Methylobacterium currus: one gene and its partner. The protein of the gene in region 1 interacts with the protein of each later gene in a pairwise test. Links are inferred from orthologs where the notes say so. Each region holds a gene or a part of one and is shown on either strand. Other genes may lie near its edges.

Evidence for each region.
Region 2: the proteins of ruvA (region 1) and ruvC interact in binary tests that used the Escherichia coli proteins (3 or more experiments, as listed by UniProt). The link is inferred for Methylobacterium currus from one-to-one orthologs.

Annotation. Positions count from the first base shown.
Region 1 is NZ_CP028843.1:80,467-86,540, reverse strand. What follows is about bases 1,202-4,092. They hold ruvA (Holliday junction branch migration protein RuvA), read right to left. Parts: upstream 3,015-4,092; coding sequence 2,388-3,014; downstream 1,202-2,387. Other genes in these bases: DA075_RS00380 (PAS domain-containing protein), read right to left, coding at 3,129-3,734; DA075_RS00390 (hypothetical protein), read left to right, coding at 1,775-2,368; DA075_RS00395 (sensor histidine kinase), read left to right, coding at 1,202-1,572. In the rest of the region: DA075_RS00400 (response regulator), read left to right, coding at 1-214; more of DA075_RS00395, read left to right, coding at 211-1,201; DA075_RS00375 (mandelate racemase/muconate lactonizing enzyme family protein), read right to left, coding at 4,191-5,360; DA075_RS00370 (hypothetical protein), read right to left, coding at 5,496-5,801. UniProt on the Escherichia coli protein: The RuvA-RuvB-RuvC complex processes Holliday junction (HJ) DNA during genetic recombination and DNA repair.
Region 2 is NZ_CP028843.1:202,290-206,679, forward strand. Bases 1-2,799 are described here. They hold ruvC (crossover junction endodeoxyribonuclease RuvC), read left to right. Parts: upstream 1-1,020; coding sequence 1,021-1,578; downstream 1,579-2,799. Other genes in these bases: DA075_RS00955 (urea carboxylase-associated family protein), read left to right, coding at 1-77; DA075_RS00960 (TSUP family transporter), read right to left, coding at 74-829; DA075_RS00970 (ATP-binding protein), read right to left, coding at 1,676-2,799. Also shown: more of DA075_RS00970, read right to left, coding at 2,800-3,790; DA075_RS00975 (methyl-accepting chemotaxis protein), read right to left, coding at 4,294-4,390.

The DNA of each region.
Region 1 (6,074 bases):
GCACGCCATGTGCCTGCGGCCGGGCCGGGTGCTCTCCCGCGACCAGCTCCTCGACCTGACGCAGGGCCGGGCGCCCGGGCCGTTCGAGCGCAGCATCGACGTGCTGGTGAGCCGCATCCGCCAGAAGATCGAGCGCGATCCCCGCAACCCGGAGATGATCAAGACCATCCGCTCCGGCGGCTACCTGTTCACGCCGGAGGTGGTCTCGACATGACCGGGAAGGGGCCCCTGCCGGGCCGCATCGCCGGGCAGCTCGCCCTCCTGGTGGTCGCCGCGATCGTGGTCACCCACGTCGTCGTGACGGTGGCCTTCCTGCTGCTGCGCCCGGAGCTGCGCCGCTCCGACGAGCGCCCGAGCGCGCTGGCCAACCGCCTCGTCACCGTGGTCCACATGGTGGCGGCCGCGCCGGCGGAAGACCGGGCCGACGTGGTGGCGGCGGCCCGCCACAGCGCCTCCTCCCTCCACCTGACCCTGCTGCCCGCCAACGAGCCGAACGCGCCTAGCCCGTCGAGCGCCGACGTGCCGGAGATCACGGGCCTGCGCGCGGCCTTGGGGCCCGGTTACGGCGTCGCGGCCGAGCACCAGCCCGCCGGCGCCCTGCACCTGCGCATCGCCGGGCCGGGCGGCCTGCAGCTCGCCGCCGACCTGCCGCCCCTGCCGCTGCCGCACCCGCCGCTGACCAGCGCGGTGCTGATCACCCTGGTCTTCCTCGCCCTCTCGCTGACGCTGCTGTCGATCTGGGCGACCCGGGCGCTCACCGCGCCGCTCGCGCGGCTGGCCGAGGCGGCAGAGGCCTTCGGCACCGCCACCGAGGCGCGGCCGCTGCCGCAGCGCGGGCCGGAGGAGGTGCTGGCGGTGTCCCGGGCGCTGGGCCGGATGCGCGACCGGGTCTTGCGCCTGATCGACGACCGCACCCACATGCTGGCGGCGATCAGCCACGACCTGCGCACGCCGATCACCCGCCTGCGCCTCAGGGCGGAGTTCCTGGAGGACGAGACCCTGCGCCGGCAGTTCCTGCGCGACCTCGACCAGATGAACGCGCTGGTCGAGGCGGCCCTGTCCTTCGTGCGCGACGGCCAGTCCCGCGAGGGCCTGAGCCTGATCGATCTCGCCTCGGTGGTGCAGACGGTCTGCGACGGCTTCGCCGATATCGGCGAGGCGGTGCGGGCCGAGGACCTGCGGCCGGCCCTGGTGCGCGGCTCCTCCGGCGAGTTGCAGCGGGCGCTCACCAACCTGATCGACAACGCGGTGAAATATGCCGGCGGCGCCACCGTGCGCCTCGTCGAGGCCGGGCCGGGCCGCGTCGCGGTCGAGATCCTGGACGAGGGCCCGGGGATCCCGGAGGAGGAGCGCGCCCTGATGCTCCAGCCCTTCGTGCGCGGCGACCGCGCCCGCACCCTCAACGAGGCCGGCGGCTTCGGCCTCGGCCTGTCGATCGCGAGCGCCATCGCCCAGTCGCATGGCGGCGCGTTCAGCCTGGAGAACCGGGCTCCGCAGGGCCTGTGCGTGCGGCTCGAACTGCCGCGGGCGCCCGGCGCCGTGCCGCGCCAGCCGGCGGCCCGGGCCGCCTGACACGGCTCGCGAACGATCCGTTCGGACGCCGCGCCACCGGATACGTCCGGCGAAGATGTAGCGTCTCGTTGCGTCACGGCGCGGCGCAACGGAAGGAAACCTTTCTCTTGCGTCGGCGAAAGTTCTCTTAAGCCGCGCCGGACGCACTCTGACCCGCATCGGGGATGACGGATCGTCCCCGTCCACGCGAGGTCCCCGCCCCATGACCACCGTCTCCGCATCCAGCGCCGCCGCCCAGCCGATCAGTCAGCCCAGGGTCGAGAAGGCCGGCGGGCCCAAGCAGCGGCTCCTCGACCAGATCTCGGCGCAGCAGCAGGCCGGCAGCCTCGGCGACACCGACGCGAGCGCGCTCACGAGCGCGGTCCAGGATATCGACCAAGCGATATCGGGCACCTCCGGCACCCGTGGCGGCACCCGCCTCGACCCGGCGCAGGCCAGGAGCCGGATGGACGACCTCATCGGCGCCGAGGTCACCAAAGGCGCCCTGACGAGCGACCAGGCGACGACGCTCAAGAGCCTGCTGTCGTCTCAGAAGGGCGGTGGCCGCGACGGGGATCGCGGTGGCGTCGGCGGCGCCGGCGGTCCTCCCCCCGGCCCGCCGCCCTCCGGCGGCGCCGACACGGCGGGCTCGACCGACACGGCCTCCGCCACCACCGACGCCAGCGATCTCCTCGCGAGCTTCCTGAAGCAGGTGCAGGACTCGCAGGCGCAGACCCAGGCGAGTGGTTACGGCGCGAGCGGCAGCGGGAGCACGACGAAGGGCAGCCAGGCGGCGGTGTTCGACTTCCGGGTCTGATCAGACCGCCCGGGCCCGATCACCGCGCCAGTTCACGCAGGCCCAGGCGGATCAGGGTCTTGGCCTCCATCGCCGCCGCGCCTTCGCCGGCCCCCTTCAGCGCCGCGGCCACCGCCGCCGAGGCCTGGACCTGGGCGTAGCCGAGATTGACGAGCGCCGAGATCGCGTCAGCCACCGGCTGGGGCGCGGTGTTGTCCTCCACCGCCCCGGTAAGCTGGATCAGGGCCGGGTCTATGGCTGAGAAGGCCGGGGCCTTGTCCTTCAGCTCGGCCACCAGCCGGGCGGCGAGGCGGGGGCCGACGCCGGGGGCGCGGGCGACCGCGCCCTTGTCGCCGGTGGCAATGGCGGTGGCGAGGTCGCCCGGCTCCATCACCGAGAGCACCCCGAGGGCGACCCGGGTGCCGACGCCCTGCACCGTCTGGAGCAGGCGGAACCACTCGCGCTCCGCATCGGCCCGGAAGCCGTAGAGGCGGATCATGTCCTCGCGCACATGGGTCTCGATCGCCAGCTCCGCCGCCTCGCCGATAGGGGGCAGGCGCTGCAGCGTGCGGGCCGAGCAATGCACCACGTAGCCGACGCCGTGCACGTCGAGGATCACGAAATCCTCGCCGTAGGAATCCACGACGCCCTTCAGCTTGCCGATCATCGCCCGTTGAGTCTCTGGCGGGCCGGACGGCCCTGAGACCCGGCCCATACCCAGCCCGGACCCGGCCCACAAGGCGGCGCGTCGCCCCGTCGGCGATGCGCCGCGCCGCTCTCGTCAGCTCAGGCGGCGCAGCGTGGCCCGGCGCAGGCTCTTGCCGATCTCCCGGCCGAGTTCCAGGAGCAGCATGTCGAGGATCTTGAGGAGGAACGGCCGGTCCGCGCTCGCCAGGGCCTCGCGGGCGGCGATGCAGGCCTCGGCGGCCTGCTCCAGGGGGGAGTCCGGCCGCGCATCGACGCAGTGGCCGTAGGCGGTGTCGCTCAGCGCGCTGCCGGTCATGTCGACCAGGATGCCGTGCGCCCGGGCCGGGCGGCCGTCGCGGCCGCGCTCGTAGCGGGCGCGGGAGAGCACCCACAGCGTCCGGCCGGCGGCATCCCGCACCCGGAACTCGGCCACGAACGAGCCGCCTTCCGCCGCGCCGTGCTGCATCCGGGCGATGACGGCGTCGCGGTCGTCGGGATGGATGCAGGCCGCGAAGACCCGCAAGGGCGCGCCCTTCGCCAGGCGGTCGAGATCGGCCCCGAACAGGCTGCCGGCGACATCGTCGGCATGCATCCGGTCGCCGGCGATGTCCCACGACCAGGTGCCGACCATGTCCGCCGTCACCGGCAGGGACGGCCGCGCCGTCCCGGCGCCGCGTCTTCCCTCGACGTCCCCGATCATGGTGGTCCGCTTCTCCCGTCGCCTCGCTCGACCCCCGGTGGTCGGGCCCCGTCCCGGCCTTGTGCGCTTCTCCGGCGAGGCCGGTCAATGCAGTCGTTTTACGGGCGCCGCACACATGAGCGAAAGATCCCGCGGACCGTTTCATCCTCGGACGGTCTGCCTCCGGCAAGACGATGTGCTGGATGGGGATTTTTAGGGCGCAAGCTATTCATTCACCATGGGAATGAATATCGTATTTGTATAGACGTAATCGAATATGCGGGCGTGATGGGCCGCGCATGCCGCCGGCGATCGTGCCGATCCGGTGACGCGAGCCGAGCGGCACCGCCTCGCGGCAGGCGGCCTTCGATCGCGTACCGTGCCGCAAGCCTCCCTCCGCCCAGGGCCCCCGGATCGGCCCTGGAGCCGGGAGACCGGTCCATCCCGTGTCGTGGCGAGCAGGAGCGGGCCGGGCGCTCACTCCCGCTCCAGCGGCCGCATCACCGCGTAGAGCGCGGTCTTCGCCTCGAAGCCGATGCCTGGCACGTCCGGCATCGCGACCCGGCTGTCCTCCACCGGCACCGCGTCGGCGAAGCCGCCGAAGGGGGCGAAGACGTCCGGGTAGCTCTCGTTGCCGCCGAGGCCGAGGCCGACCGCGATGTTGAGCGCGAACTGGTGGCCGCCATGGGGCACGCAGCGGCGCGGCGACCAGCCATGGGCGCGAAGAACCTCGAGGGTGCGCAGATACTCGACCAGCCCGTAGGACAGGGCGGGATCGAATTGCAGGATGTCCCGGTCCGGCCGCAAGCCCCCGTGGCGGATCAGGTTGCGGGCGTCCTGATGCGAAAAGAGGTTCTCGCCGGTGGCGAGGGGCCCGTCATAGGTCGTGGCGAGTGCCGCATGAGCCAGGTAGTCGAGGGGATCGACCGGCTCCTCGTACCAGCGCAGCCCGTAGGGTGCGACCGCCCGGCCGAAGCGGATCGCCTCTTCGAGCGTGAAGCGCCCGTTGACGTCGACGCAGAGGCGGGACCCGTCGCCGCCGAGCACGCTCAGGACCGCCTCGATCCGGGCGATGTCCTCCTCGAGCGGCACCAGCCCGACCTTCATCTTCACGGTGCTGTAGCCGCGGTCGAGATAGGAGCGCATCTCGTCCTTGAGGGCGTCGAGGCCCTTGCCCGGATAGTAGTAGCCGCCGGCGGCGTAGACCCAGGCCTTGGGATCGGCCTCGCCGCCGCGGTAGCGGTCGGCGAGCAGCCGCCACAGCGGCACGCCCTTCGCCTTGGCGAGCGCGTCCCACAGGGCCATGTCGAGCACCCCGACCGCCACCGAGCGCTCGCCGTGGCCGCCGGGCTTCTCGTTCTTCATCATCGCCGCCCAGGCCCGGTGGGGGTCGACGAGCCCGTCCTCGCCCTGGAGATCCGCGGGGGGCGCCGCCAGGAGGCGCGGGATGAAGCGCTCGTGCAGCAGGCCTTGCGGGGCGTAGCGGCCATTCGAGTTGAAGCCGAAGCCGACGACCGGGCGCCCGTCGACCACGGCGTCGGTCACCACCGCGACCACGCTCGCCGTCATGGTCGAGAAGTCGATCCAGGCGTTGGCGATGTCCGACTTGATCGGCGCGACGATGTCGCGGATGGCGGTGATGCGCATGGCGGATCCCCCTCGGGAGGCTGACGGGACCGTCTCGTAGGGGTGCGCGCCCACGCTGGCAAATGCGCGGGACGCAGGTGTCGGCCCGACGCGCGGGACGCAGGTGTCGGCCCGACGCGCGGGACGCGCCTGGCGTCAGCGCGCGGTGCCGTTCTTCTGAGAACCGGGGCCGGTGCCGGGCGAGCCGCTGCCGGTCGGGCCGTCGCGCTTCACGGTCGGGCCGGGGCCCATATTGCCGCCGCTCGACCCCTGCGAGCCGGTCGAGCCCATGCTGCCCGGGTTGTTGCCGCCGATGCCGGTGCCCGGCGGCTGGCTCGCCATGCCCGACCCGGTGTTGCCGGTCGAGGACGGGGCGGCGCCGCTGCCGTTGTTGATGCCCTGGGCGGCGGCGGCGCCGGTCACGAGCGCGAAGGAGAGGGCGAGGAGGGTGCGCGTCGGCATGAGGGTGTGTGTCCGCGGTTCGGGATGCGATCGGACCGGGGCAACGGCAGGAGCGGGCCACCGTTCCCGCCCGGAGGCGTGCCCCGGTCGGACGGGCGACGAGCCGAGGCGCACGGCCGCCCATGCGGCGGGCCGTTTGGGACGAACCGCCTGGCCCGGCGGGTCTTGGCATGGCGGGTCTTGGCCTGGCGGGTCTTGGCGGGGGTTGGCCTGGCGGGCCAGCCTCATGTCTTTGCATCTCGGTCGCTCTGCATGCAAAGTATGGGGTCTGTC
Region 2 (4,390 bases), 120 kb from region 1 along the record:
GGCAGAGCCCGGGCGTGGCGCCCTATCGCGGCCAGCACGGGCTCCGCGCCGAGAAGGGCTGGTGGGACAAGGCCTAACGCAGGGGTAGCGCGAGGCAGACCGCCACCAGGATCACCGCGTAGGCGACGGTCCGGAACATCCGGTCGGAGGCGAGGCGAAAGCCGTGCGATCCGGCCGCGAGGCCGAGACCGTAGGGCAGGAGCAGCGGCAGGGCCTCGGCGAAGCGGGGCCCCGACAGCACCCCGGTCGCCGTGAACACGACGCCCGACACCAGGGTCGAGAGGCCGAAATAGGCCATCAGGTTGTCGCGCACCTGGGCTCCCGAGGCGCGCTGGCTGGCGAGCCAGAACACCGCGAGCGGCATGCCGCCGAGCGCGGCAAAGCCGCTCGCCAGCCCCGAGGCGCCCCCGGTGGCGAGCGAGAGCGGCAGCGACGGGACGCCGCGATAGCGCCAGCCCGAGACGAGCGCCGCCAGCGCCAGCAGGATCGCGCCCGCGGTGATCCAGCGGGTCAGGTCCGGATCGAGCCGGGTGAGGAGCCAGACGCCGACCGGCAGCAGCAGGGTGGAGCCGACGAGCAGCGGAACGACCTCGCGCCAGGTCGCCCGCGGGGCGGAGCGGAGGCCGAACCACAGCGAGAACGGCGCGTCGACGACCCAGATCAGCCCCACCGCCGCCGCCGGACCGACCGCGGCGGCCGCCACCGGCACGAACACCATCGCGAAGCCGAAGCCGGTGAAGCCGCGCACCAGACCGCCGACCAGGGCGGCGAGGAACAGGGTGGCGGCCCGGACATCGAGGGGCAGAAGGGTGGCGAGATCGGGCGACATGAGGCCACCACGCCGCCACGGCTACGGTTCGTCAAGGTGTCGGCCGCAAGAGTGCGAGGCGTGTTCACGGAACGTCCCGCGGTGGCGGCGCAGTCGTTTCCCGGCTACAGAACGGCGCGCTTCGCGCCGGGACGGATTCGCGGCATGATGCGGGCGCCGCCTGCACCCATTGCAAGGATATCCACGCGGCGATGAGCGAACCCATCCGCATCCTCGGCATCGATCCGGGCCTGCGCCGCACCGGCTGGGGCCTGATCACCGTCACGGGCACCCGCCTCGCCTTCGTGGCGAGCGGCACCGTGACCTCGAACGGCGACGACGACCTCGCCACCCGCCTGCGCACCCTGCACGAGGGCCTGACCAAGGTCGTCGCCACCCTACTGCCCGACGAGGCGGCGGTGGAGGAGACCTTCGTCAACAAGGACGCGCAGGCGACTCTGAAGCTCGGCCATGCCCGCGCCGTGGCCCTGCTGGTGCCGGCCCTCGCCGGCCTGCCAGTGGCGGAATACGCCGCCAACCTGGTGAAGAAGACCGTGGTCGGCGCCGGCCACGCCGAGAAGGACCAGGTCGGCGCCATGGTGCGCTTCCTCTTGCCGAAGGCCACCGCCGACACCGCGGACGCTGCCGACGCGCTGGCGGTGGCGATCACCCATGCGAGCCACCGGGCGGCACGGGCCCGGGCCGCGACCCACGCCGCGGCGGCAGGACCCGCGGCGGCGCGGATCGCCCGCGCAGTCGCGCGGGGTTAGGGTGGAAACCCGGTCGGCTCAGCGGCGCGAGCGGCTGCGCCCGAGGTGATCCTTCGGAACATCCGCTTACCGCCCGTCTCGGCGACCCTGCCCGGGATCACCGCGCGATGATCTCGCGGATGCGGGCCGCCAGGGCATCGACGGCGAACGGCTTGGTCAGCACCGCCATGCCGGGGTCGAGCTCGCCATTGGTGAGAAGCGCGTTCTCGGCATAGCCCGTGATGAACAGCACCTTGAGGTCCGGCCGGGTCGTGCGCGCCGCATCCGCCATCTGGCGACCGTTCAGGCCGCCGGGCAGCCCGACATCGGTGACGAGGAGGTCGATCCGCGCGTCGGATTGAAGGATCGTGAGCCCGCCTGCCCCGTCGGCCGCCTCCAGAGCGGTGTAGCCGAGTTCGCCGAGCACGTCCGTCACCAGCATGCGGACGCTGGGCTCGTCGTCCACGACCAGCACCGTCTCGCCGGCCTCGGCGACCGGGATCAGGCCGCCCTGCGGCAGCGCCTCGTCGCGCTCCGCCTCGCCCCCGTGGCGGGGCAGGTAGATGCTGACCGTCGTGCCTTCGCCCACCGTGGAGTGGATGCGGACCTGGCCGCCCGACTGCTTGGCGAAGCCGTAGATCATCGACAGGCCGAGGCCCGTGCCCCGGCCGAGCGGCTTGGTGGTGAAGAACGGGTCGAACGCCTTGGCGACCACCTCCGGCGCCATGCCGGTGCCGGTATCGGCGACGCTGAGCGACAGGTACTCGCCGTCCGGCATGTCCTGCCGTCGGGCCGCATGCGGGTCGATCCGGCGGTTGGCGGTCTCGATGACGATGCGCCCGCCCTCCGGCATCGCGTCGCGCGCGTTGATGCAGAGGTTGAGGAGGGCGTTCTCCAGCTGGGACGGGTCCACCAGGGCCGGCCAGAGATCGTCCGGACCGGCCATCTCGAGCTGCACGCCGGGTCCGACCGTGCGCTGGATCAGGTCGAGCATGCCCCCGACCAGGGCGTTCACGTCGGTCCCCTTCGGCGCGAGCGTCTGCCGGCGCGAGAAGGCCAGGAGGCGGTGGGTCAGCGCCGCCGCCCGCTTCGTCGCCCCTTGCGCGGCGACCATGTACTTGTCGATCTCGGTCAGGCGGCCCTGGCTGATGCGGGTGTTCATCAATTCCAGGCTGCCGGAGATGCCGGCCAGCAGGTTGTTGAAGTCGTGCGCGAGGCCTCCGGTCAACTGGCCGACCGCCTCCATCTTCTGCGACTGGCGGAGCTGCTCCTCGGCGTTCATCAGCTCGGCCGTGCGCTCGCCGACGCGCTGCTCCAGGGTCTCGGTCAGGGCGCGCAGCTGGGCGATGGCCCGGTCGCGCTCCTGCTCGACGGCGCGGCGCTCCTCGACGTTGAGGAGCACCCCGGGAAAGCTCAGCGGCGTGCCGTCCGGCCCAAAATCGACCCGGCCGTTGGCCTCGATCCAGTAATAGCGTCCGTCCGCCCGGCGCACCCGATACTGATGCGCGTAGGCGCCGCCCCGGGCGACGACCTCGTCGATCGCGGCGGCCAACCCCGCCTGGTCGTCCGGATGCACGGTCGCGACGATCTTGGCGAGGGGGATGCCCTCGCGGCCGAGGGCCGGATCGAGCCCGAAGCTGCGGGCGAATCCCTCGTCGACCGTGAACCGGTCGGTGGGCAGGTCCCAGTGCCACGTACCGATGATGGCACCAGCCTCGAGCGCCAGCTGCACGCGCTCGATATTGGCGCGCGCGAGGGCCTCGCTGGCGCGCAGCCGCTCCTCCGCCTCGCGCCGTACGGTCACGTCGTTGAAGATGATGGCGATCTGCCGGTCGGCGGGGGCACCGACGGGCACGGCCCGCACGTCGAACCAGCGCGAGAAGGCCTTGGCGTAGCTCTCGAAGTTCTCCGGCTCCCTGGTCCTGGCGACGCGACCGTAGGTCTCGAACCAGAACCGTTCGAGTTCCGGCGCGAACTCGGTGACCCACTTGCCGCGCAGATTGACCCCGGCCTCGCGCTCGAAAGCGGGGTTGGCTTCGAGGAACCTGTAATCGACCGGCCGGTCGTCGGCGTCGAACTTGACCTGGACGATGGCGAAGGCGGCATCCACCGTCTCCAGGATCGTCCGGAAGCGCTCCTCGCTGACGCGTAAGGCGGCCTCGGTCGTGCGCAGGCGCAGGACCTCGGCCTCAAGCTCCTCGCGGGACAGGGAATCGAGAACGGCCGCCGACACGAACGATGCTTTCCTCATGCCAACCGCTGGCCGGCGGAGGCCTTGTAAACGATACGAGCGGAGATGCCCCGGACCGGATCATGGGAGTCATGACCGTGCGGACCACGTCAGTTCCGGATCACGATTGCAAGCACCGCGCGACATCGGCCGATAGCGGGACGGGCAGGAGAAGCCGGCCCCGCGAGGCTCTGGCGGCCTCGTACGGCACAATTGCGGGCAATTTACGAGTGCTCGGCAAAGGCTGCGCTCCGCACCGGTTCACGCGAAGGCCGTTCTGGGCGATGCTGGCGAAGACCGTGAGACGGCCGAACTCGGCATGCCGCCGAATGCCGGCGGCTCGGTGAGGGATCACTGACGGCGACCCGTCCACACCGAATCGACGCGCCGGTCGAGCCGGTCGGGCTCCGACCCCAGGCAGCTCTCGCAGAGCCCGTCTCCGGCTCGACACCGCGAATCTCGGCAGACCGGCGTCGCCTCACCGCCGCAGGTCTGCCGAAGGCCCATCAATGCCGGCCGCCGACGAAGGACACGATGCTGCGGTCGAGCCGCCCGGAATAGGTCGAGAGGGTTCCGGCGAGGCCCCGCACCGCGTCGGCGAGG